3 regions of the Mesorhizobium sp. B2-5-11 genome follow, and region 3 is predicted to be linked to each of the others. Evidence: riboswitches for the same ligand, from Rfam matches in the RefSeq annotation. Region 3 holds a riboswitch; each other region holds the start of a gene.

Region 1 (7,755 bases), on a different contig from region 3:
CTCCAAAAGCGTGTCGCAGCGAAACGGACTCAGGCGACGCTCACTAAGCGGCGTCGGAGGCTCGCAGCCAGCCGCCGGTCACGCCTCGATCTCAAGCGCCGAAAGCGGCTTGGAGCAGCAGGCGAGAATGAAGCCATCCTCGATCTCGTGATCGAGGATGCCGCCATTGTGGCTCATCTCGACCTCGCCCGAGAGCTTCTTGACCTTGCAGGTTCCGCACAGGCCGAATTCGCACGCGGCGGGGATTCTGACTCCCGAGGCGCGCGCCGTCTGCAGCACCGTCTGGCCGGCGACGCATGCGGCATCGACATCCGAAATCGAGAACCGGATCGGCGTCGCGGCTTCGACAGGAATGGCTGCGCCGTCTCCAGTCGGCGAGGCGAACGGCGCCGGGATTTCCTCCACCAGCGGCGCTGCAAAGCTCTCCTGATGGTATCTCGCCATGTCGAAGCCGGCGGCTTCGAGCATGCCGCGCACGGCACGCATGAAGGGGTCGGGGCCGCAGCAGAAGATTTCGCGCTCTCGGAAATCGGGCGCCAGAAGCGGCAGCCGGATGGCGTCGATGCGGCCCATATGGCCGAACCAGCCTTCCCGGCTCGACCGCTCCTCGATCATGAAACCGAGCGACAGGCCGGGCATGCGGCTGCCGAGCAATTCCAGCTCCTTGCGGAAGATGATCTCTTCGGGGCGGCGTGCGCAGTTGACGAAGCCGACATCGGTCCATGGCGCGCAGTCATTCAGCCAGCGCAGCATCGACATCATCGGCGTCACGCCGGAGCCGGCCGAGATGAACAGATATTTGGCCGCCGGGTGGCTGTGCAGCGAAAAGTCTCCGGCCGGCCCATACGCCTTGACGTGCGAACCAGGCCTCAAATGGTCGAACATCCAGCGTGTGCCGGTGCTGCCGGCCTGCGCCTTCACCGTCACCGCGATCGAGAATGGCCGTGAAGGCGAAGACGACAGCGTGTAGGTGCGCATCAGCAACCGATCCGCTGTCGGCAGTTCCAGCGTCACGAACTGGCCCGGCTTGTAGCGGAACCAGGTCTGGTTGTCGGAGCGGAAGGTGAAAGTCTTTACATCAGGCGCCTCGTCGCTCACGCCGATCACTTCCAGCACCTGGAGCCTGTCGTTCCAGGGCGCCATCTGATCGAGATGGCGATAGAGGCCGAGATCCGTCATCGCATTCATCCTCACCTCTCAAGCAACGCTGCGCAGGGCCGGCCGGCCGTCTTCGGCGAGGCGCGGACCGATGAAACGCGCGTACCAGTCGACGAACTGGATGACGCCGCCTTCGTGCAGTTCGGAATAGGGGCCGGGTTCATAGGCCGGCGACAGGATGCCGAAGGCGTTTTCCTCGACGATGCGACGATCCTGGCCGTTGGTCTCGGTCCAGACATGGGTGAGTTCGGCGAGATCATAGTCGACGCCCTCGACCGCGTCCCTGTGAACCAGCCATTTGGTCGTCACCGCGGTCTCGGTGGCGCTGATCGGCAGCACGCGGAACGTGACGGCGTGGTCGCCAAGGATGTGGTTCCAGGTCGTCGGATAGTGATAGAGCAGCAAGGAGCCGATGCGGTCGGTGGCAACGCCGTCGGACAGGTTCTTCTTGACCGCGCGTTTTCCCGTCATCGTATAACTGACGGCATCGCGCAGCAGCGGCGCGCGGGTGGCACGGTACTGTCCGGCCGGGTCGATGCGGAACCTGCTCGGCAGGCCTGCCGCCTCGCATTTGGCCCAGTGCGCCAGCATCTCCGGGTCGCCGTCGGCGTCTTGCACGCCAGTCACGGTCGGCGCCTCCGGGAAGGTCTTGCAGAGCTCCGGATGGTTGCCGGCGCAATGATAGCATTCGCGGTTGTTTTCCCAGACCAGCTTCCAATTGCCCTTCTCGACGATGGTGCTCTCGAAGGCGACCTTTGCTTCGCGCAGCCGATGCGGCAGCAAATAGGGTTCGATCATCGTCCGCATCGGCGCGAAATCCGCCGGCTCGTCGGCGAGGCAAATGAAGATGTAGCCGCCGACGCTTTCGCAGGCGACCGGCTTCAGGCCGAACTGGCTCTTGTCGAAACCCTCGGCCATCTGCCTGGCGAACAGCAGCCTGCCGTCCAGTTCATAGGTCCACTGATGGTAGGGGCAGACGAGCTTCGCCGCCGTGCCCTTGTCTGTGTTGCAGACGCGGCTGCCGCGATGGCGGCAAGAATTGTGGAAGGCGTTGATGTTGCCCTTCTGGTCACGCACCAGCACCACAGGATAGTCGCCGATCTGCACGGTGATGAAGCTGCCGGGCCGGGGCAGTTCGCAATCATGGCCGATGAACAGCCAGTCGCGGTACCAGATCAGCTCCATGTCGAGCTTGAAGTAGTCGGGATCGGTATAGAAGGGCTGCTCGAGCGAGAAGCCGTCCCTGCGGCCTTGCAGCCGTTTCAGCATGTCGTTGCGCGCATCCATGTCCTGTCCTCGCATTGAAGTCCTGTCCTCGCATCGAAGGACTGAACGGAGGGGAGAGAGGAAGGATCAAGCAGCGCGCCGGCTTGCGCCGGACATGCACCATCCGCCTCTTGACCGCCCGCCGCGATCAGTCGAGTCCAACATCTCGGGCTGGTTTCCGGGCTCTGGAGCTGTCCTTGCGGACTGTCGCGACACCTTCCCAGGCCTTTGCCCAGTGGTCTCCCGTTGCGACCTGAACTCCACCACCGTTGCGGGGGCAGCGCCGGATTCTGACCGGCTTCCCAATTCTCCGCCTCGTCGTCACGCGGCGGCACCTGAGATGGCAGGATCTAACCATGATCGCCGACTTGTCGTCGGCATGAAAACGACATCGCATCCATGCCGCGCGACACGCATTGGAAACGGCGCGGCCGCCGTTGCAGGGCAGAAAGCCTCAGGTCGCCGCCTCGGATTCCGTCTCGTGGCGGAGGCAAAAAAGGTTAACGGTTTCGAAAAGTGACTGTTAGCGCCCTCTAAAATCGAACCGAACGGTTCGTTTCTGTTGACGATGCGTGCAGGACGGTGTGAACACTGGGCCTTCGACACAGTTGGTGATCGCGCGACGCGTTTGCATAACCAACTGATAGTAAACAGAAAAAAACGAATGTTGAAGGCTCTGGCACAATTTCAAGTGGTGGAAACTTGGTCCACACGGAAAAACTTCGTGATTGGAAATGGCGGTATGGCTTTCCCACATCGGGGCTGTCCGAACGACGCGATTTCCTCCCAAGACACGCCGCTAGACGGACGGAAAAATACTGGAGTATCAAAAATGAAAAAGATCATTCTCACTGCCGCCGCCCTTCTGGCTGTTTCCGGCAGCGCCTTCGCTAGTAGCGACCATTATGGTTCGAATGCCCCTGCGGCCACCGCCGTCGACAGCTCGTACACCGCTTCGACCAAGAAGTCGGAACCGGCTGCCCAGACGCCTGTCCAGGGTGCCGATCGCAACCTCTTCGGCAACAACTAACAGCCGATCTCCAGTTGACGGCGGGCCTTCCGCCGTCCTGGCGAAATTTGAGAATTCAGGAGACTTGAAATGAAGAAGATCGTTCTTGCTGCCGCCGCCGTCCTGGCCGTGTCGGGCAGCGCTTTCGCCGGCAGCGACAACTATGGCTCCAATGGCGCCAACCAGCCCGCGGCCACTTCGACGGACAGCTCATACACCGCTTCGACCAAGACGCCGGCTCCGGCTGCCCAGGCACCTGTTCAGGGTGCCGACCATAACCTCTTCGGCAACAACTAACAGCCGATCCTGCAGCAGATGGCGGGCAAGCCCGCCTCTGCGGTGGAATTTGAGAATTCAGGAGACTTGAAATGAAAAAGATCATCCTTGCTGCCGCCGCCGTCCTGGCCGTTTCGGGCAGCGCTTTCGCCAGCAGCGACAACTATGGCTCCAATGGCGCCAATCAGCCTGCCGTCACCTCGGTCGACAATGCGCACACGGCTTCGATCCGCGACAGCGGCTCGCCGGTCTACAAGCTGCTCAATTCGTCGGGCGATGAACACAAGTCCGCCCCTCAGGGCAGTGACCGGAATCTCTTCGGCCACTAACAGCCGAAGCTGACACCAGACAGGAGCGGCGGGCTTTGCCCGCCGCTCCTTTTTTGCGTGACCGGCAATTAATTCATGGCCTGCTCTCAGGCCGCTTTCGCTTCCGTCTCGTGCAGCGCGAAGGATCGTCCATCCGCGTCGAAGATATGAAGGTCTCCGGCGTCGGCGCTCAGCCGCAGTGTCGCCCCGCGCTTGACCTCGACATTGCCCGGCAGCTTGGTCACCAGCGGCAGGTCGGCGCGGCCGATGTCGACATAGACGAGTTGCACCTCGCCGAGCTGCTCGACATAATCCACCGTTCCTTCGAACAGATAGTCCGTGCCGCCGGCGATCGTCAGGTCCTCCGGCCGCACGCCGAAGCTCACCGACGCGCCCTTGGCCGAGGCCGGCGTCGCGATCGGCACCGTAGCCTTGCGGCCGCCGACATGACTGATGACGGTCGGATTGCCCGATTTGTCGATGGTCGCCGGCAGGATGTTCATGGCCGGCGAGCCGATGAACTGGGCAACGAACAGATTGCCGGGTTTCTTGTAGAGTTCCATCGGCGTGCCGACCTGCTCGATATGGCCCTCCTTCAGCACCACGATGCGGTCGGCCAGCGTCATCGCCTCGACCTGGTCGTGGGTGACATAGATCATGGTGGTGTTGGGCATCGATTCCTTGAGCTTGGCGATCTCGATGCGGGTGGCGACGCGCAGCGCGGCGTCGAGGTTCGACAGCGGTTCGTCGAACAGGAACACCTTCGGGTTGCGCACGATGGCGCGGCCGATGGCCACGCGCTGGCGCTGGCCGCCCGACATCGCCTTGGGGAGGCGGTCGAGATAGTTGGTCAGCTGCAGGATCTCTGCCGCCTGGCGCACGCGCTTGTCTATCTCGGCCTTGCTTTCCTTGCCGATCTTCATCGAAAACGCCATGTTGTCGTAGACCGTCATATGCGGATAGAGCGCGTAGGACTGGAACACCATGGCGATGCCGCGTTTCGACGGCGGCACGTCGTTGACCACCTCGCCGGCTATTCTGAGCTCGCCCGAGGTGATCTCCTCGAGCCCTGCGATCGAGCGCAGCAATGTCGACTTGCCGCAACCCGACGGCCCGACGAAGACGATGAACTCGCCCGATTTGATGTCGAGGTCGATGCCGTGCAGAATGTTGAGATTGCCGTATGATTTCTTCACTTGCCTCAGCGTGACATCGGCCATGTTTCCCTCCAGTGGTCGCTAGAATTCAGTCGATGCGCCCGAACCAGGCGCCGTAGCCGCCGAGGCGGATGGAGCCGGAGCTCTGCTGTCCCGAAAATCCGTGTCCGGGCAAAGGTTGCAGCGATCGACCGCCAAGGTCAACCTCCGCTGGCCCGGATCCCAGGTTGAAGACGCAGACGATCTGCTCGTTGCCCGCGCGGCGCGTGAAGGCGACAGTGTCGCCCTGGCTTTCGATGAAATTGATATCGCCCTTGGCCAACGCCGGATGGGCACGGCGGAAGCCGAGAAAGCGTCGGTAGTGTTCGAGCAGCGAATGCTCGTCGCCTTGCTGGACATTGACGGCTTGCGACAGGTGCTTGGCCGGCACCGGCAACCACGGCTTTGCCTGGGAGAAGCCGCCATTCCTGGCGCTGCCGTCCCACACCATCGGCGTGCGGCAGCCGTCGCGGCCCTTGAATTCCGGCCAGAAGCGGATGCCGTAGGGATCTTGCAGATCCTCGAACCGCAATTCGGCTTCGCCGAGCCCCAGTTCCTCGCCCTGATAGATACAGACCGAGCCGCGCAAGGACATCAGCAATGCCGAGATAACCTTGAGATAGGCGGTCGGGTCGGCTTCGTTGGCGGCCCAGCGCGAGGCCGGGCGCATCACGTCATGGTTTGAGAAGGCCCAACACGACCAGCCGTCGCTGGCAACCTTGCCGAAGGTTTCCAGCACCGAACGGACCTTGGCGGCGCTGATCTTTTCCGGCGCCAGGAAATCGAAGGAATAGCACATGTGCACGCGCTTGCCGCCGGCTGTATAGGCCGCGACGACGTCCAGTCCGCGCTGTGAATCGCCGACCTCGCCGACCGCGGCCGTTGCCGGATATTCGTCGAGCAGGGCGCGGAAGCGTTCGAGGAAGCCGAGGTTCTCCGGACGGCTCTTGTCGTAGATGTGATCTTGGTAGTTGTACGGATTGACCGCGGGTGCGGTCTGGTCGTTGCGCTGCTCCGGCGGCAGCGGCGGGTTGTTTTCCAGCCCCTGGCTGTGGAAGTAGAAATTGATGGTGTCGAGGCGGAACCCGTCGACACCGCGCTCCAGCCAGAAGCGGGTGACGTCGAGCAGCGCGTCCTGGACTTCGCCGTTGTGGAAATTGAGGTCCGGCTGTTCCGCGAGAAAGTTGTGCAGGTAATATTGCTGGCGGCTGGTGTCCCATTGCCAGGCCGATCCGCCGAAGATCGACAGCCAGTTGTTGGGCGGCGTGCCGTCCGGCCTGGGATCGGCCCAGACGTACCAGTCGGCTTTCGGATTACTGCGGTTCGATCGGCTTTCCCTGAACCAGGGATGGATGTCGGCGGTGTGCGACAGCACCTCGTCGATCATCACTTTCAGCCCCAGCCTGTGCGCCTCCGCCGTCAGCGCGTCGAAATCGGCCAGCGTGCCGAACATCGGGTCGACGTCGCAGTAATCCGAGACGTCGTAGCCGAAATCCTTCATCGGCGATTTGAAGAAGGGCGAGATCCAGATGGCGTCCGCGCCGAGCGCGGCGATATAGGGCAGCCGCCCGATGATCCCCTTGAGGTCGCCGATGCCGTCGCCATTCGAGTCCTGGTAGCTGCGCGGATAGATCTGGTAGATCACGGCACCTCGCCACCAGTCGCTATCGACGGCGAGATCGGGCCTCGAACTGGCTTTCAAAGCGGATTGCATGGTTTCAGCCTCCTTTCACCGAGCCTGCGAGCAGCCCGCGGACGAAATAGCGCTGCAAAGAGAAGAACACGATCAGCGGCACGATGATGGTCACGAAAGCCGACGTCGTCAGGATCTCCCAGTCGCCGCCACGCGAGCCGAGCAAGGCATTGAGCTTGGCGGTCAGCACGATCTGATCCGCCTCCGTGCCAAGGAAAACCATCGCCACCAGGAGATCGTTCCATACCCACAGGAATTGGAAGATGGCGAAGGACGCCAGCACGGGAAATGACAGCGGCAGCACGATCTTGACGAATATCTCGAAATCGCTGGCGCCGTCGATGCGCGCCGATTCCATGATCTCGCGCGGCAGGCCGGCAATGTAGCTCCGCAAGAGGTAGATGGCGAAGGGCAGTCCGAAGCCGGTATGCGCCAGCCAGATGCCGAGATAGGTCTTGGAGGGCACGCCGAAGAAGGCGCCGACGCCGTTATAGAGCTTCAACAGCGGGATCAGCGACATCTGCAGCGGCACCACCAGCAGGCCGATGATGACCGCGATCAGAAGCGCGCGCCCGGGAAAGCGCATCCAGGCCAGAGCGTAAGCCGCAAAAGCGGCGATCAGGATCGGGATGACGGTCGCCGGGATAGTGACGGTCAGCGAGTTCATGAAGGAGCGGCCGATGCCTTCCGAAAACAGCACGGTCCTGTAATTGTCGGTGGTGAATTTCGGCGGCGCCGAGGAGGCATAGTAGACGCGCTGGCCGCGGTCGCCCTCGAACGCCTTGGGCGAGGTCATGACGAAGCTGCCGTCGGCATTGAGCTGCAAGGTAACGCCGTCGCCGAGATCGG
Region 2 (7,755 bases), on a different contig from region 3:
GGCGGGCAGCAGCGAGAAGTCCGCGCCGGTGCCGGCGCCGATGGCCTTGACGGTCGCTTCGAAGGTCCTGCCCGGATAGGTGTCGACCACGATTTCGGCCTTCTGGCCCGGCTTCATATTGGTCAGCTGCGTTTCCTTGAAATTGGCGTCGATCCAGGTATCGCCGGTCTCGACCAGCGAAAACAGCGGCGTGCCGGAGCCGACATACTGGCCGACCTTGAAGGAAGCAGCCTGGTAGACGACGCCATCGGCGGGCGCCTTCACGGTGGTCTGCGCTAGGTCGTAGGCAGCCTTGTCGCGCGCGGCGAGCGCCGACATCACGGTCGGATGTTTGTCGGTCTCGATATCGGGATTGCCGCCAAGCGCCGCCTTGGCGCTGACGATACCCTGTTCGGCGACGGCAAGCTGCTGCTTTGCCTTATCGAGATCGTTCCTGGCCTCATCGAGCGAAGACTTGGCATTGATGCCTTTCTGGGCGAGATCGGCGGCACGGTCGTATTGCGACTGGGCATAGGCAACTTCGCTGCTGGCGGATTTCTCCTGCGCCATGGCCTGGCTGTAGGCGGCACGCAGCTGCTCGACGTTGAGCCGCGCCGCTGCCACCGCCGCGTCGGCCTGCGCAAGTGCGATCCGGTAAGGCTCGGGGTCAATGGCGAAGAGAAGATCGCCTTGCTTCACCCTCTGATTGTCCGAGATGGCGACCTGAACGATGCGGCCCGCCGTATCCGAGGCGATCGATACCTTGGCCTGCTGCAGGTTGGCGTTCTCCGTCTCCTGGTAGCGCCCTCCAGTGACCCAGACATAGCCGCCACCAATGACCAACGCCGCCGGCAGTGCGAACATCAACAAGAAGCGGCCGAGACGGCGCTTCTTCTTTGGCACCGGCGCCGGCTCTGCCGGAGGTGTCATTGTAACAGGGGCCGCGGCCGGCTGCTGCGGCGCTTCCATTTCCACTTTGGCGGCGTTTTCGTCGACCTTGGCTACCGCGTTCATGCTGCTGCGCCTTCCGTATTCTTGACCTTGTCGCAGGACGGTGAATCGCCATCCGCGAGATTCTGTGCCATCGCATCCAATGCCCTGATCAGGACGCGGCGATCGTCCGGCGAAACGCCGGTCAGCGACTCCTCATAGACTTCGCCGGCGAGGCTCTTGACCTCCGCATACGCGGCACTTGCCTTGGGAGTTGGGAAGATCATGCGCACGCGGCGGTCGGCGGCGTCGGAGCGGCGCTCGATCCAGCCGCCCTCCTCCATCCGGTCAACCAGCCGCGAGACGCTGATCGGCTCGATTTCAAGCAGTTCGGCAAGCCGCGCCTGCGAAACGCCCGCTTCCTTGGCGACGCGAACCATCAGGCGCCATTGCGCCGAGGACAGGCCAAGGCCGCTGGCGCGCGCTTCGAAGCGCTTTCGCATCAGCCGCTGCACGTCGTGGATCAAAAATCCCAATCTGTCTACGCCTTCGGAAACCATGAGTGGCATATATAATAAGCGTGCTTATCATTCAAGTCCGGCATTGTTCCAGAAGCCGGCAAACGTGCATGGCAGCCGTGCAGCACAATCATGGCTGCGTCCGATGATTTCGGCCGCCGCGACACCCATTACAAGCGGTTGCGGATCAGCATGGTGACAACGAAGAAGGCGCCGAGCGAGCTGGTGATGATGCCGATCGGCAGTTCCTGCGGCGGCAGCAATGTGCGCGCCAGAAGGTCGCTTGCCAGCAACAGCACCGCCCCGAACAGCGCGCAACTTACGATCAGGCGCAGATGCAGCGCGCCGGCCAGCGGCCGCGACAGATGCGGGATCATGAGGCCGACGAAGCCGATGACGCCAGCGACCGAAACCAGGATCGCGGTCGAAAAAGCGGCGACCAGAAACGTCGTCCGTCGCATTCGCGCCACCGGCACGCCAAGACTTTCGGCGGCATTTTCGCCGGCCAGGAAAGCGTCCAGCCGGCGATGATTCCACAGCCCGTACGCCGCAATCGTGCCGGCCCCAAGCGCACCCAGCCAGATATTGTCCCACCGCGCAAGGCCGAGCCCGCCCATCGTCCAGAACAGCACCGAATGGGCGGCGCGCTGGTCACCGGCAAAGACCAGGTAATTGGTCAATGCGGTGAACATGAAGGAGACCGCAAGTCCGGCGAGGATCAGCCGTTCGGGGCCTTGTCCCCTCACCCGCGCAACCAGCAAAAGCACAACGCAAGCCGCCAGAATACCGCCGGTGAACGCAGCGATCGGTAGCGTCCAGATCCCGAAACTGTCGCCGAAGACGGTGATGACGGAGACAGCGCCGGCGGCGGCTCCCGACGAGAGGCCGAACAGGAACGGATCGGCAAGATCGTTGCGCGTCACCGTCTGTAACAGCGCGCCGACCACGCCCAGGCCGCCGCCGACACAGATGGCCAGGATTATGCGCGGCAATCTGAGGTCGACGACGATCCTGCCGACCGGGCCGGACACGTCATGCCCCTTCAATCCGATCGCATGGCCAAGTGCTGCAACGACGTCGCCCAACGGAATCATCGTCGAGCCATAGGCGATCGACAGCAGCGCGAACGCGGCGATTGCCAACGCCGCCGCCGTCATGGCCAATAGGAATGCCTTGTGCCGCAAAGTCATGTTCCCGGTTAAAACGCTTCCGGATGCATCGCCCTGGCAATCTTGCCGATCGCGTCGATATTGGCCGGCCCGGGTGTCAGTTCGGCATAGCGAAGCGCCGCGAAGCGTTCGTTCCTGACCGCGTCCGTCTCCTTCATTGCCGGATGCGCTTTCAGGAAATCGAGCAGCTTCCGGTAGCCGCCGCCATCCTGATAGTCGAGCAGGATGAGGAATTGCGGATTGCGCGAGGCCACCGTCTCCCAATCCGTGTTGCCCCAGCTGGTGTCCATGTCGGCCATGATGTTGTCGCCGCCGGCCGCGGAAATCATGGCGTTGGGAATGGCGAACTTGCCTGATGTGAACGGCTTGTCCTCGCCGGAATCATAGAGGAACACGCGCGTTCCCCTGCGGGCGCCGACCTTGGCCGTGATTTCGGCGAGCTGCGCCTTCCAGCCGGAGACGAGCTTATCCGCTTCGGCCTCCTTGCCGAAGATCTTGCCCAGCTTCTCGACATCGCCATAGAGCAGGTCCATCGAAGCGGCGGGGCGGTTCTTGTCGAGATGGACGCAGCTTTCCGTCAGCACCAGGGTCTTGATGCCGTGTTGCGCCAGCGTATCGGGCGTCACCTCGCCGCCCGGCTTCATGCCGTAGTACCAACCGGCGAAGAAGAAGTCGGGCTCGACAGCGACCAGGTTTTCCAGCGTCGGATATTTGGGCGCCAGTTCCGGGATCGAGCCTTGCTCGGCCTTGAATTCGGGGCCGACCTTGTACCATCCGGTGATGCCGGTCAGGCCGACGATCGACGGCTGCAGCTTCAGGGCGAAGGCCATCTCGGCCATGTTGAGATCGTGAATGACAGCGCGCTTTGGAGGCGCGTCGAAGGTCAGCGGCTTGCCGCAGCTGTCGACCGTCACCGGAAAGGCGAAGGCCGTAGAGCCGAGCAGGGAGAAGGCAAGAGACACGGCAAGGCGTTTCACGGATGTTGCTCCTTGTTGAACAGGATCTGCCGGAAATGGCTTCGCTCACGAAGATGGCGCGGCACGGTTCGGAACCTCGAACACCGTCAGCTCGCGGTCCTCCGTCGGGTGGCGCAACCTAAAGACGTCGACACCGAAGATCTCGCGGATCAGCTGCTGAGTGAGTGCTTCGCGTGGCGGCGCCAGCACATGCAACCGGCCATGGCTCATCACCGCGACCCTGGTGGCGAAAGGCGTCACCAGCGCCAGATCGTGCAGCACCGCGATCACGGTCATGCCGAGGCCTGCAACCAGTTCGAGCAACTCGCTGCGCGCCCGCGGGTCGAGATGGTTGGTCGGCTCGTCGAGGAACAGGATCTTCGGCTCCTGTGCGATGGCGCGGGCAAGCTGGGCGCGCTGGCGCTCGCCGCCCGACAGCGAGCCGATGGTGCGGCCAAGCAGCGGCAACAGCCCGGTCCGGCGCAGCGCCTCGACGACAATGTCGCGTTCCTCGCTCCTGTGCCTGCGGCCGGTATGCGGAACCCGGCCGAGCTCGACATAATCGATCACCGCCAGCCGTGGATCCGGTTGATCGGTCTGGCCGACGACGGCGATGTGCAGCGCCCGCTCGGCGGTCGAAATCCTGTCCAGCAGGCGCCCGGTGAGCTTCACTTCGCCCGAACTCGGCCGCAGCATGCCCGACAGCATGCGCAGCAATGTCGTCTTGCCGGCGCCGTTGGGACCGATGATGGCGAGACGGTCGCCCGCCGCCACCGAAAGGCTGACCGGATGCACCAGATGCAGGCCATCCGCCGCTGCGGCCAGGTCGCGGGCATCGAGAAGCGGCGCGGTCATGGGCAATTCCTTGCAGGGCCTGCCGGAATACGGGCCAGCGTCTTGCTTGCCAGTCCTGCCGGACGCTGGCCTGAATTCACCTCGGTGGCGATATCGCGGCAAAGCGTGCACACGACGATGCGATGCATGGCAATGCGATGTATGCGATCGATGGAGCCGTCCAACTTCCGTCACTTTCAAAATGGCGACGGAAGGAAGCTGGCTTGAACCGGTCGACAAGACCGAAACCTGCGTCTCCTCCCGGCACACCCCGTCCGGTCAACTCATGCAGATGGCAGGTCTCCTGGCTCGCGGGTCGTTGCGCCATCCTGCCTTCCCAGCCTTGCCGGCCAGTGGCTTCTCGGATTTTGCTCGCCGCTTACAGTTGCGGGGGCAGCCATGGCTTCGACCCGAAAATCGGGCCTCACCATGTTCCCTTTTCACCCCTCGCCTTGCGGCGCGGGGACCATCACGAGTCGCAGCCTAGGATGCAGGCAGCGTCGAGGCAAGGTCGATGCATGTTCCGTTATAACGATACAAACTTGTGGTCAATCACTATCGCGCGCCACCAGTTCCAGCGGCCAGACCTCGCGAATGATCTCTGGCCCTTTCGCGCCGGCGAAAGCCGGGAGCGAGGCGAGCAGGATTTCGCCGAGCCGCCGCCCCATCGGGTCAAGGCTCGGACGAAAGCCGGTCAGCGCCGGCGAGAAATAACGGCAGAGCGGCGTGTCGACGATGACGATCACCGCGACATCCTGCCCGGGCTTGATCCCCATTTCGGCGAGCGCTTTGCAGCCGCCGAGCGCCATCGAGTCGTTGTTGAAGATAATCGCGGTCGGCGGATCCTTCGACCGCATGACTTGCGGTGTCACCGCGTAGCCACCGGCTTCGTTGATAAAACCGTCCACAATCAGGCCGGGATCGACTTCGATGCCGTGCCGCCGCAGCGCCTTGCAATAACCCTCCAGAAACAGATAACCGAAATTCAGGTCAAGCGACGGCCGGATGGCGGCGATGCGGCGGTGGCCACGCGCAACCAGCCGGTCGACCGCATCGGCGCCCGCCTTCTCGAAATCCAGATCCAGAGAGGGATAGCTGTCGTCGCCGGACCGGCTTCGGCCGAGCGTCGCGAAGGGAAAGCCGGCCTTGCTCAGATAGTCGATGCGATCGTCCTCGCGCCGCGTCCAGGCCAGTACGACGGCATCGGCACGACGCGTCTCGACGACGCGGCGCAGCCGCTCCTGCTGATAATCCGCCGGCGCGCCCATGACGATGATCAGGTCCAGCCCGCACTCGGCCAATGTCGCTTGCAGTCCGGTGAGGAACGGAATGAAGAACGGCTCGCCATACTGCTGGTCGCCCGGATGCGGCTGCAGCATGAAAGCCACGGCATGGGTGGTGCCGCGGCGTAGGTTCCTGCCCGAGTGGTTCGGTGAATAATTGAGCTTCCGGGCCGCCTCGAGCACGCGCTGGCGTGTCTCGGCGTTCACGTCGGCGCGCCCGTTAAGCGCGCGCGAGACCGTACCGATCGAAATGTTCAGGTGCCGCGCAAGATCGTGAATGCTGGACGCCAAGACCTCCCCCTCCTGCTTCTGGCTAGCACCAGCCGGTCGTGCGGCCAAGGCGTTTCAGAGCCGACGGTACAAATCCGATTGACAATATATGCCATCGGGTGTGTCATCGTAAACGTTTACGGAAGTCATTTACGGACTGCCGTGGGTGCCAGCCAGGAGGGGTTGGCCGGAGGAGCGCTGGATGATGCACGTCGTCCTGGTCGGGTGCGGAGCCATGAGCAAAACCTGGCTCGAGGCCATCAGCCAATCCCCTGCCGTCAAGATCGTCGGTCTCGTCGACCTCGACGCCGACAGGGCGCGCCAGCGGGCACGCGAATACGACCTCGCCGGGGTCGCGATCGGGACCGATCTCGACGTCGTTCTCTCCCAGACCAGACCCGATGCGGTGTTCGACGTGGTCGTGCCTGCCGCCCGTCGCGCCGTGGCGAATTCGGCCTTTGCCCATGGCTGTCATCTGTTGACGGAAAAGCCGCTGGCCGACAGCCCGGACAATGCGCGCGCCATCATCGACGATGCGCGGCGCGCCCGGCGCATCCATGCCGTGGTGCAGAACCGCCGCTACGTCGCCAACGTCCGGCGCATCCGGCGCTTCCTCGGCTCCGGCGCCATCGGCGCTGCGACCAGCATCCATGCCGATTTTTTCATTGCGCCGCATTTCGGCGGTTTCCGCGAAGGCATGCGCCATGTGCTGCTGCTCGACATGGCGATCCATACATTCGACGCCGCCCGCTACATGGTCGATGGCGAGCCGACCGAAGTGTATTGCCGGGAATGGGAGCCGGCCAATTCCTGGTACCGGCAGGGATCGTCGGCAAGCGCCACCTTCGAGCTCGGCCAGGGCAAGATGTTCACCTATCGCGGCAGTTGGTGCGCCGACGGTTTCCGCACCAGTTGGGAAGGCAGTTGGCGCATCGTCGGCGAACGCGGCAGCCTGACCTGGGATGGTCATGACGAGTTGAAGGCCGAAGCCGTGCTGCCGGAACGCGAAGGCCTGCTCGACAAGGTCGTGCCGGTAGCGGTGCCGCCGCTCGACCCTGCCGACCGCATCGGCGGGCATCTCGGCGTCATGGAAGATTTCGTCCGCGCCGTGGAAACCGGCACCGAGCCGGAGACGCGCGGCGCCGACAATATCAAGAGCCTGGCCATGGTTTTCGCGGCGATCGAAAGCGCCGAGACCGGACGCCGGATCGAAATCCCCAGGCAGGAAGGATGACCATGGCGGACCCGCTTCTCGACATCAGGATCGGCACCATGGTGCGGGCCAATCTCGAAGACCTGGCCGCCTATGTCAGGCAGATCCTGCCGCTCGGTTTCGAGAGCGTCCAGCCCTTCTTCTGGCAGACGCTGGGCGGCAAGGACCTGGGGCGGCTCGCCGGCGAGATCCGCGACGCGATCGGCGATGCCGATGTCAGCGTCAGCTCGATCGGCGTGTTCGGCAATCCACTCGAGAGCGGCGACACCGACCGCGGCGTGCTCAAGGCCTGGGAAACGGTGATCGACAGCGCGCATCTGTTCGGCACCAATCTGGTCAGCGGTTTTACCGGCCGCATCCGCGGCAAGCCGCTGACCGACAGCCTGCCGCGCTACCGCGAAGTCTGGGGCGAATTGGCCAAACGCGCGGCCGACAAGGGCGTGCGCATCGCCTTCGAGAATTGCGCCATGGATGGCAACTGGGCCGCCGGCGACTGGAACATCGCCCATAATCCAGACGCCTGGGAACTGATGTTCAACGAATTGCCGGATGAGAATCTGGGTCTGGAATGGGAGCCCTGCCATCAGTTGGTCTATCTGATCG
Region 3 (7,755 bases):
AAGGGGAATTTGGCGGCGGGCAGCGCTTGAACACCCCCCTCTGTCCTGCCGGACATCTCCCCCGCAAGGGGGGAGATTGGCAGTTTAGACGCTGGAGCTACTCTTGCAACGTTGGAGATTGGCGAAGACAGAGATGACGGCGTAATCTCCCCCCTTGCGGGGGAGATGTCCGGCAGGACAGAGGGGGGTGCCTCGCGCAAACCTGTCTCGCCTTCGGCTTTGCCCCAAGCTGCTTCTACGGCAGCAATTGCTGCGCCCGGCAATTCCGTTGAGAAGGCAAGGTACTCATCCAACTCCAACCCAGCCTTGCTGCGCTCCAGCGCATCCAGCAACGCACGCGACGTTTGGGGAATTCCCTCAACTACATAGCCCTGTTCCTGGAGGTCGTGCAGCATCGCCAGCACGCTGGATGGCACATCCAACCCGACCGCATAGCCGGTGCGGCCGGGAGCGCTCGGGTAATCGGGGATCAGAATGGCGACCTTGCGCTCGGCGCGCGGCGTTTCCCGAAGCCTGATGAAGGCCGCGACCCGGTCCGCCACCTGTTCGACGCGATCGGGCTCCGGCCGGTTGGCAAAGGCGCGGTGGCCGAGCGCCGGGTCGGTCTCGCTTTCGCCCTTGAACGAAACGGCGCCGGCGAGGATGCGGCCGTCCAGTTCGGGCAGAACGACATGCATGGCGAGGTCGGCGGGGGCCAGCCCGCGCTGGTTCTTCTCCCATACGTCGCGGCGGGTGGTGGCGACGATGACCTGGAAGACGGGAACGCCGGCGCGGTCGAACAGGGTTTCGACGCCGGGTTCGGCGCCGGACGCGAAAGCGGTCGCGGTGATGATGGCGGCGGGCTTGGGCTGGGCAATCGCGGTTTCAACAAAAGCCAGAGATTCCGGGTCTTTCAGGCTGGAGACAAAGATCGGCACCGGCAGCATGCCGCGCTGCCGTAGCGCCTCGAAAAGCGCGTCGATGGGCGCGACATCGGCGGCGAGCAGCATCGAGCGGTAGAAGAGGATGGGAATCACGGGTGGGTTGACGTTGCCGGCGTCGAGTTCCGTCACACCCCCCTCTGTCCTACCGGACATCTCCCCCGCAAGGGGGGAGATTGCTCTTTCATCGACGATTTCGCCTATCGCGGATGGTCGAGATAAATCCCTGTCCAAGGGGACAGAAGAGGAGCCGGCCTTGATGACAGCCGATCTCCCCCCTTGCGGAGGAGATGTCCTGCCGGACAGAGGGGGGTGTGAAGGATCGTCAACATTCGATAAGTCCGGCTTCTCCACGACTCCGCGCCCCGGCTCATAAAACCCGGCTTTCGGCACGCTTACCGGCTCGGCAATCTCGCCATCAGACCCCGCCAACCGCGCCAGCCTGCGCACCAGCGCGCTCATATTGGCCGGGCCGCCCTGGCGGAAATAATTGAGCAGCCCGTCCAGTTCCTCGCGCGGCAGCGTCGAGGCTTCGATCAGCCTGATATCCTCGTCGTGGCTTTCACCGGGAAGTAGTGCCAGCTTTATGCCACGCTCACGGGCAACCACGGCCAACTGGTCGCAGCCGTAGCGCCACCACTCGTAACCGCCGAGAATACGCACCAGAATGACTTTGGCGTGACGGGCGACGCTGTCGATCCAGAGGTCGACGGACATGGGGTGGCGCAGGTCGCGCAGCGCGGCCAGCCGCATCGTGGGCAGCCGATCGGCGTCGCCTTTCCAGGCCGCTGCCAGTCCGGCCAGGTCGCTGTCCGTGAAGGACAGCGCCACCATTTCCGCCGGCGTCTGCCGCAGATCGACCGGCTCGGCGAGATCGTCGAGCGAGGCGGATGTGGTGGTGAGGATGTGCATCGCGGTCGGTGTTGCCTCAGCCGGCGAGGATATGCTCGATCGCCGGGCGGTTCAGCCCCTTGAGGCCGATGACGACCAGGCGCGAGCGGCGGTCGTCGTCAGCCGTCCAGGCGCGGTCATAATAATGATTGACGCGCGGACCGACCGCCTGCAGCAACAGCCGCATCGGCTTGCCGCCGACCTCGACGAAGCCTTTCACCCGCAGCACGTTCTCCTGTTCGGCGGCGGTCGCGACGCGCTTTGCCAGGTCGTCCGGGTTGGCGATCGAGGGGATGTCGACGATGAACGTATCGAAGTCGTCGTGCTCGTGGTCGAAGGCGCCGTCATGATGGGACTTGCGGTTCTCGATGTCGTCCTCGACGGCGAGGCCTAGCCCGAGCAGCACGGACGGATCGACCTTGCCATGAGCCGTCGGCACGACCTTCACGGCGCGGGCGGAGTGTTCGCCAATGATGGCGTTGGCGCGAGCCGAACCTGCGGCATCCATCAGGTCGCTCTTCGACAGGATGATGAGGTCGGCGCAGGCGATCTGGTCCTCGAACACCTCCTCGACGGGGTCGTCGTGGTCCAGTGTCTGGTCCTGCGCGCGTTGCGCCTGCAGGGCGTCCATGTCGTTGGCGACGCGCCCCTCGGCCAATGCCGGACCGTCGACCACGGCGATTACGCCGTCGACTGTCACCCGGCTCTTCACTGTCGGCCACTGGAAGGCCTGGACCAGCGGCTTGGGCAGAGCCAAGCCTGAGGTCTCGATCAGGATGTGGTCGACCTTCGGCGTCAGCGACAGGATCTGGTCGAGCGCCGGGACGAAATCGTCGGCGACGGTGCAGCAGATGCAGCCATTGGCCAGTTCGACGATGTTTTCCTCCGGGCAGGTGTCGATGCCGCAGCCCTTGAGGATCTCGCCGTCGATTCCGATGTCGCCGAATTCGTTGACGATGATGGCGATCCGCTTGCCGCCCGCGTTCTCCAGGAGATGGCGGACCAGCGTGGTCTTGCCGGCACCCAGGAAGCCGGTGACCACGGTACAGGGGACGCGGGAGAGAGTGGCGGCGGAAACTGCGGCGGTCATGATCAGTCCTTCAGCATGTCGAGGGGAGGAATGCGGGCGACGAGGCCGCGCTTGAGGGAATCCGGGCGACCACGCCACGGAATGAGGCCGTTGGTCGAAGCGGCGAAGAGTTTCGCGCCGGTGACGAGATCGGCGCCGCTGGCGATGTTCAGGTCGCCGAAGACATAACTCCAGCAGCCGTCGCGAAGAATCGCGGCACTGAGACGGCGCTTGCAGTTGCCGAGGCATTCGACGGTGCGGACACGGACATTGTCGGCCGTTGCGGCTTGGCGCGTATCTTGAGCCAAAACTTCGCCGGCGCGGGGATGGGCATCGGAACCGGTCTCGTCGCGGCAGGAAGCGCAGATGATGACAGTGACGCCGGCCAAGGCGTCGCTATCGCCAGACAAGTCGCTATCGCCAGACAAAATGTCCGCTGTTTCAGCCGGGAAACTGCTGTCGCGTTCCAAATTGGGCTCCTTGCCCGGAAAACCCGCCGGGCGATCGGATTCTTATGTCTCAGACGGCAGGTCTCCTGGCTCGCGGGTCATCGCCTTCGTGCCGCCTTCCCGGGACCGTCCCAGTGGTTTTCGGCCTTGGCTCGTCGCTTACAGTTGCGGGGACAGCCGCGGATTTGAAATCGAAATTTCGCACCGCATTCCCTCTTGGCTCCTCCCTTTGCCGAGAGGAGACCGTCTGGAATGGATTTAGGCTCTTGCAGGCGGCGGTGTCAACGCGCGTCTACGACACGGCAATGTCGGCGAGCGGCTGCCCAAGGTCGCCGGCGGGCGTAACCTCGATCCGTTCGAGGCCGAGCCAGCCCTGCATCTGCGTCAATTCCTGGAAGAGTTGCGCGGCGGTTTCAGGCGGCGCGCCGGGCTCGGCATAGGCCGCGTGGACGCGTAGCACGCTGGCCGGCCGGTCGGCCTTGAGGTCGACGCGCGCCACGATCCTGTCGCCGAGCAGGAACGGCAGGACGTAATAGCCGTATTGCCGTTTTTCGGCAGGGGTGTAGATTTCTATGCGGTAGTGGAAATCGAACAGCCGCTCCGTGCGCGAGCGCTCGAAAACGACCGGATCGAACGGCGCCAGCAAGGCGCGGGCCTCGATTTTTCGTGGAATACGAGCCTCCTTATGGAGGTAAGCCGGTTTGTTCCAGCCCTCGACACGCACCGGCACCAGCTCGCCTGTTTCAACCAGCTCCTCCAGCCGGCCCTTCATGTCGGCCGGCGACAGGCGGAAATAGTCGCGCAGGTCGCTTGCTGTCGCGACGCCATGAGCGCGGGCGGATATCCGCAGCAATTCCCGATGCGCGTCCTCGGCTGACGGCACCGGCAGATCGAGGATCGCCTGCGGCAGCACGCGCTCGGGCAGATCGTAGAAGCGTTCGAAGCCACGGCGGTGCGCGGTGGTGATGCGTCCTGCCCAGAACAGCCATTCGAAGGCATGCTTGGCGTGGCTCCAGCCCCACCAGCCGCCGGACCCTTTCTGGCCTTCGAGCGCGGAGGCGGCGATCGGGCCGCGCTCCGCGACCTCGCGGTAGATCTCTTCGATATAGGCGGCGTGCTCGCGGCCCCATTTGGCGAGACCCAGATACATTTCATCGCCACGCTCGGCGCGCTGCATGCGCCAACGCATCAGGGGATAGGTCTCGACCGGCAGGAAGGAAGCCTCGTGCGCCCAGTATTCGAAAACCGTGCGCTTGCGCGTGACGGCGGCGTTGTCGAGCAAGGCGAACGGGTAGGGGCCAAGGCGCGAGTAGAGCGGCATGTAGTGAGCGCGCACCACCGCGCTGACGGAATCGATCTGCAGCAGGCCGGTGCGCGAGAGCACGCGGGCGAAGTGGCGTCGGTCGGGCGTGCCGGCGGGGCGGGGATCAGTGAACCCTTGGGCGGCGAGCGCGATGCGCCGGGCCGTGGCAAGCGAGATCTTTTCCTTCATTCGGATGCGACTCTGATGGCTTGTTGAGCGTCGTTCGGACAGTTGATTCCGGCCATGCTAGCAGGGTTTTGGCGGCAACTCTGTCAGGAGAGAAAAGTGGAGTAAAAAGCGAAGGAAATCAGACAGGAGCGGATCGGACCAGTTTCTTCCCTTATGCCGTCCAGGCCAGTGTTTTGAACAAGGTTTGACTTGCTTCGCCGGAAGCGCTGCGCTAACCCTCGCCGCGTTGCAGCAAAGGCCCCTTAAAACGGTTCAGCGGTTAAACTGTCACGCTTCCGAAATGGGGTCTGGTGCTGTAATCAAAATGGATTGGCGCCAACGGAAAGCCGCAGCATGAACGCACTTCTCAGTTCGTACCTGCCCATCGTCCTGTTTATCGCAGTGGCGGCGGCTGTCGGCGTCGCGCTTATCGTGGCGCCGTTCCTGGTGGCCTACCGCAATCCCGACCCGGAAAAGCTTTCCGCCTACGAATGCGGGTTCAACTCGTTCGATGACGCCCGTATGAAGTTCGACATCCGCTTCTACCTGGTGTCGATCCTGTTCATCATCTTCGACCTGGAAGTGGCCTTCCTGTTTCCGTGGGCGGTGTCGTTCTCGAAAATCGGCATGCTCGGTTTCTGGTCGATGATGGTGTTTTTGGCGGTGCTGACCATCGGCTTTGCCTATGAATGGAAAAAAGGAGCGCTCGAATGGGATTGAGCGACAGTTCCGGCACGCTCGTCGCGCCGAAGCCCAAGGGTCTGATCGATCCCAATACCGGCAGGCCGGTTGGGTCCGATGATCCGTTCTTCCTCGAAATCAACAACGAACTCGCCGACAAGGGCTTTCTCGTCACCTCGACCGAGGCGCTGATCACCTGGGCGCGCAGCGGCTCGCTGATGTTCATGACCTTCGGCCTCGCCTGCTGCGCCGTCGAGATGATCCACACCTCGATGCCGCGTTACGATTCGGAGCGGTTCGGTGTTGCTCCTCGCGCGTCTCCGCGCCAGTCCGACATCATGATCGTTGCCGGCACGCTGACCAACAAGATGGCCCCGGCGCTGCGCAAGGTGTACGACCAGATGCCGGAGCCGCGCTACGTCATCTCGATGGGCTCCTGCGCCAATGGCGGCGGCTATTACCACTATTCCTATTCGGTGGTGCGCGGCTGCGACCGCATCGTGCCGGTCGACATCTATGTGCCCGGCTGTCCGCCGAGCGCCGAAGCGCTGCTCTATGGCATTCTTCTGCTGCAGAAGAAGATCCGCCGCACCGGCACGATCGAACGGTAAATCCATGGCCGCATCCCTGAGCGAACTGTCGACCTATCTCGGCGAAAAATTGATTGGCCGCGTCAATGAAGCAGTGTTCGCCTATGGCGAACTCACCATCCATGTCGAACCGCGCGATCTGATCGAAGTGGTGACTTTCCTGCGTGACGATCCGCGCTGCCAATTCATCTCGGTCATCGATGTCTGCGGCGCCGATTATCCGTCGCGGGCCAAGCGCTTCGACGTCGTCTATCACCTGTTGTCGCCGAAGCAGAACGTGCGTATCCGCATCAAGGTGCAGGCCGACGAGGAGACGATGGTGCCGTCGATCACCGGCGTCTATCCCGGCGCCGACTGGTTCGAGCGCGAGACCTACGATCTCTATGGCGTGCTGTTTTCGGGTCACCCCGATCTGCGGCGCATTCTCACCGATTACGGTTTCGACGGTCACCCGCTGCGCAAGGATTTCCCGCTGACCGGCTTCGTCGAGGTGCGTTACGACGACGAAGCCAAGCGCGTCATCTACGAGCCGGTGGAACTGAAGCAGGAATTCCGCAATTTCGATTTTCTGTCCCCATGGGAAGGCACCGATTACGTGCTGCCAGGGGATGAGAAGGCAAAGCAGTAATGGCTGAAACCTCCGTCCGCAATTTTAACATCAACTTCGGACCGCAACACCCTGCCGCGCATGGTGTTTTGAGATTGGTTCTGGAGTTGGACGGCGAAGTGGTCGATCGTGTCGATCCGCATATCGGGCTCTTGCATCGCGGCACCGAAAAGCTGATCGAGCACAAAACCTACCTGCAGGCAGTGCCTTATCTCGACCGGCTCGACTATTGCGCGCCGATGAACCAGGAGCATGCCTTCGCACTGGCCGCCGAGCGCCTGCTCGGCATCGAGGTGCCGAAGCGCGGTCAGCTGATCCGCGTGCTCTACTGCGAGATCGGCCGCATCATGTCGCACATCCTCAATGTGACGACGCAGGCGCTGGACGTCGGCGCGCTGACGCCGCCTCTGTGGGGCTTCGTCGAGCGCGAAAAGCTGATGGTGTTCTATGAGCGCGCCTCGGGTTCGCGCATGCATGCCGCCTATTTCCGTCCGGGCGGCGTTCACCAGGACCTGCCGCAGAAGCTGCTCGAGGACATCGGCAAGTGGATCGATCCGTTCCTGAAGTCGATCGACGACCTCGATCAGTTGCTGACCGGCAATCGCATCTTCAAGCAGCGCAATGTCGATATCGGCACGGTTTCGCTGGCCGACGCCTGGGCCTGGGGCTTTTCCGGCGTCATGGTGCGTGGCTCGGGCGCTGCCTGGGACCTGCGCAGATCGCAGCCCTATGAATGCTATTCGGAGCTCGATTTCGATATTCCGATCGGCAAGAACGGCGACTGTTTCGACCGTTACCTCGTGCGCATGGAAGAGATGCGCCAGTCGGCGAAGATCATGCGCCAGTGCATCGATCTCCTGCTCGGCAAGGAAAGCGCCGGGCCGGTGTCGAACCTCGACGGCAAGGTCGTGCCGCCAAAGCGCCAGGCGATGAAGCGCTCGATGGAAGCGCTGATCCACCACTTCAAGCTCTACACCGAGGGCTACCGCGTGCCGGCCGGCGAGGTCTATGCGGCGGTCGAGGCGCCCAAGGGCGAGTTCGGCGTCTATCTGGTCTCCGACGGCACCAACAAGCCTT

What was found. A riboswitch is a leader RNA that binds a small molecule or an ion and turns the genes downstream of it on or off. The one in region 3 is predicted to bind cobalamin.
Region 1: another riboswitch for cobalamin. It lies ahead of FJ490_RS21340 (aromatic ring-hydroxylating dioxygenase subunit alpha); the one in region 3 lies ahead of FJ490_RS12035 (DUF1636 family protein).
Region 2: another riboswitch for cobalamin. It lies ahead of FJ490_RS03810 (ABC transporter ATP-binding protein); the one in region 3 lies ahead of FJ490_RS12035 (DUF1636 family protein).

The regions. Positions count from the first base shown of each region.
Region 1 is NZ_VFUK01000006.1:446,153-453,907, reverse strand. It holds gene FJ490_RS21345 (hybrid-cluster NAD(P)-dependent oxidoreductase) at 79-1,179, opposite strand; gene FJ490_RS21340 (aromatic ring-hydroxylating dioxygenase subunit alpha) at 1,198-2,445, opposite strand; cobalamin riboswitch at 2,576-2,778, opposite strand; gene FJ490_RS21335 (DUF680 domain-containing protein) at 3,257-3,454, shown strand; gene FJ490_RS21330 (DUF680 domain-containing protein) at 3,524-3,730, shown strand; gene FJ490_RS21325 (DUF680 domain-containing protein) at 3,802-4,038, shown strand; gene ugpC (sn-glycerol-3-phosphate ABC transporter ATP-binding protein UgpC) at 4,125-5,237, opposite strand; gene FJ490_RS21315 (alpha-glucosidase) at 5,263-6,927, opposite strand; gene FJ490_RS21310 (carbohydrate ABC transporter permease) at 6,932-7,755, opposite strand, start outside.
Region 2 is NZ_VFUK01000001.1:748,505-756,259, reverse strand. It holds gene FJ490_RS03830 (HlyD family secretion protein) at 1-993, opposite strand, end outside; gene FJ490_RS03825 (MarR family winged helix-turn-helix transcriptional regulator) at 990-1,469, opposite strand; gene FJ490_RS03820 (iron ABC transporter permease) at 1,598-2,617, opposite strand; gene FJ490_RS03815 (ABC transporter substrate-binding protein) at 2,626-3,573, opposite strand; gene FJ490_RS03810 (ABC transporter ATP-binding protein) at 3,619-4,407, opposite strand; cobalamin riboswitch at 4,663-4,872, opposite strand; gene FJ490_RS03805 (LacI family DNA-binding transcriptional regulator) at 4,935-5,960, opposite strand; gene FJ490_RS03800 (Gfo/Idh/MocA family oxidoreductase) at 6,142-7,173, shown strand; gene FJ490_RS03795 (sugar phosphate isomerase/epimerase) at 7,176-7,755, shown strand, end outside.
Region 3 is NZ_VFUK01000003.1:215,061-222,815, forward strand. It holds gene FJ490_RS12025 (cobaltochelatase subunit CobN) at 1-1,832, opposite strand, end outside; gene cobW (cobalamin biosynthesis protein CobW) at 1,849-2,901, opposite strand; gene FJ490_RS12035 (DUF1636 family protein) at 2,904-3,350, opposite strand; cobalamin riboswitch at 3,388-3,592, opposite strand; gene FJ490_RS12040 (winged helix-turn-helix domain-containing protein) at 3,622-4,821, opposite strand; gene FJ490_RS12045 (NADH-quinone oxidoreductase subunit A) at 5,155-5,520, shown strand; gene FJ490_RS12050 (NADH-quinone oxidoreductase subunit B) at 5,511-6,092, shown strand; gene FJ490_RS12055 (NADH-quinone oxidoreductase subunit C) at 6,097-6,699, shown strand; gene FJ490_RS12060 (NADH-quinone oxidoreductase subunit D) at 6,699-7,755, shown strand, end outside.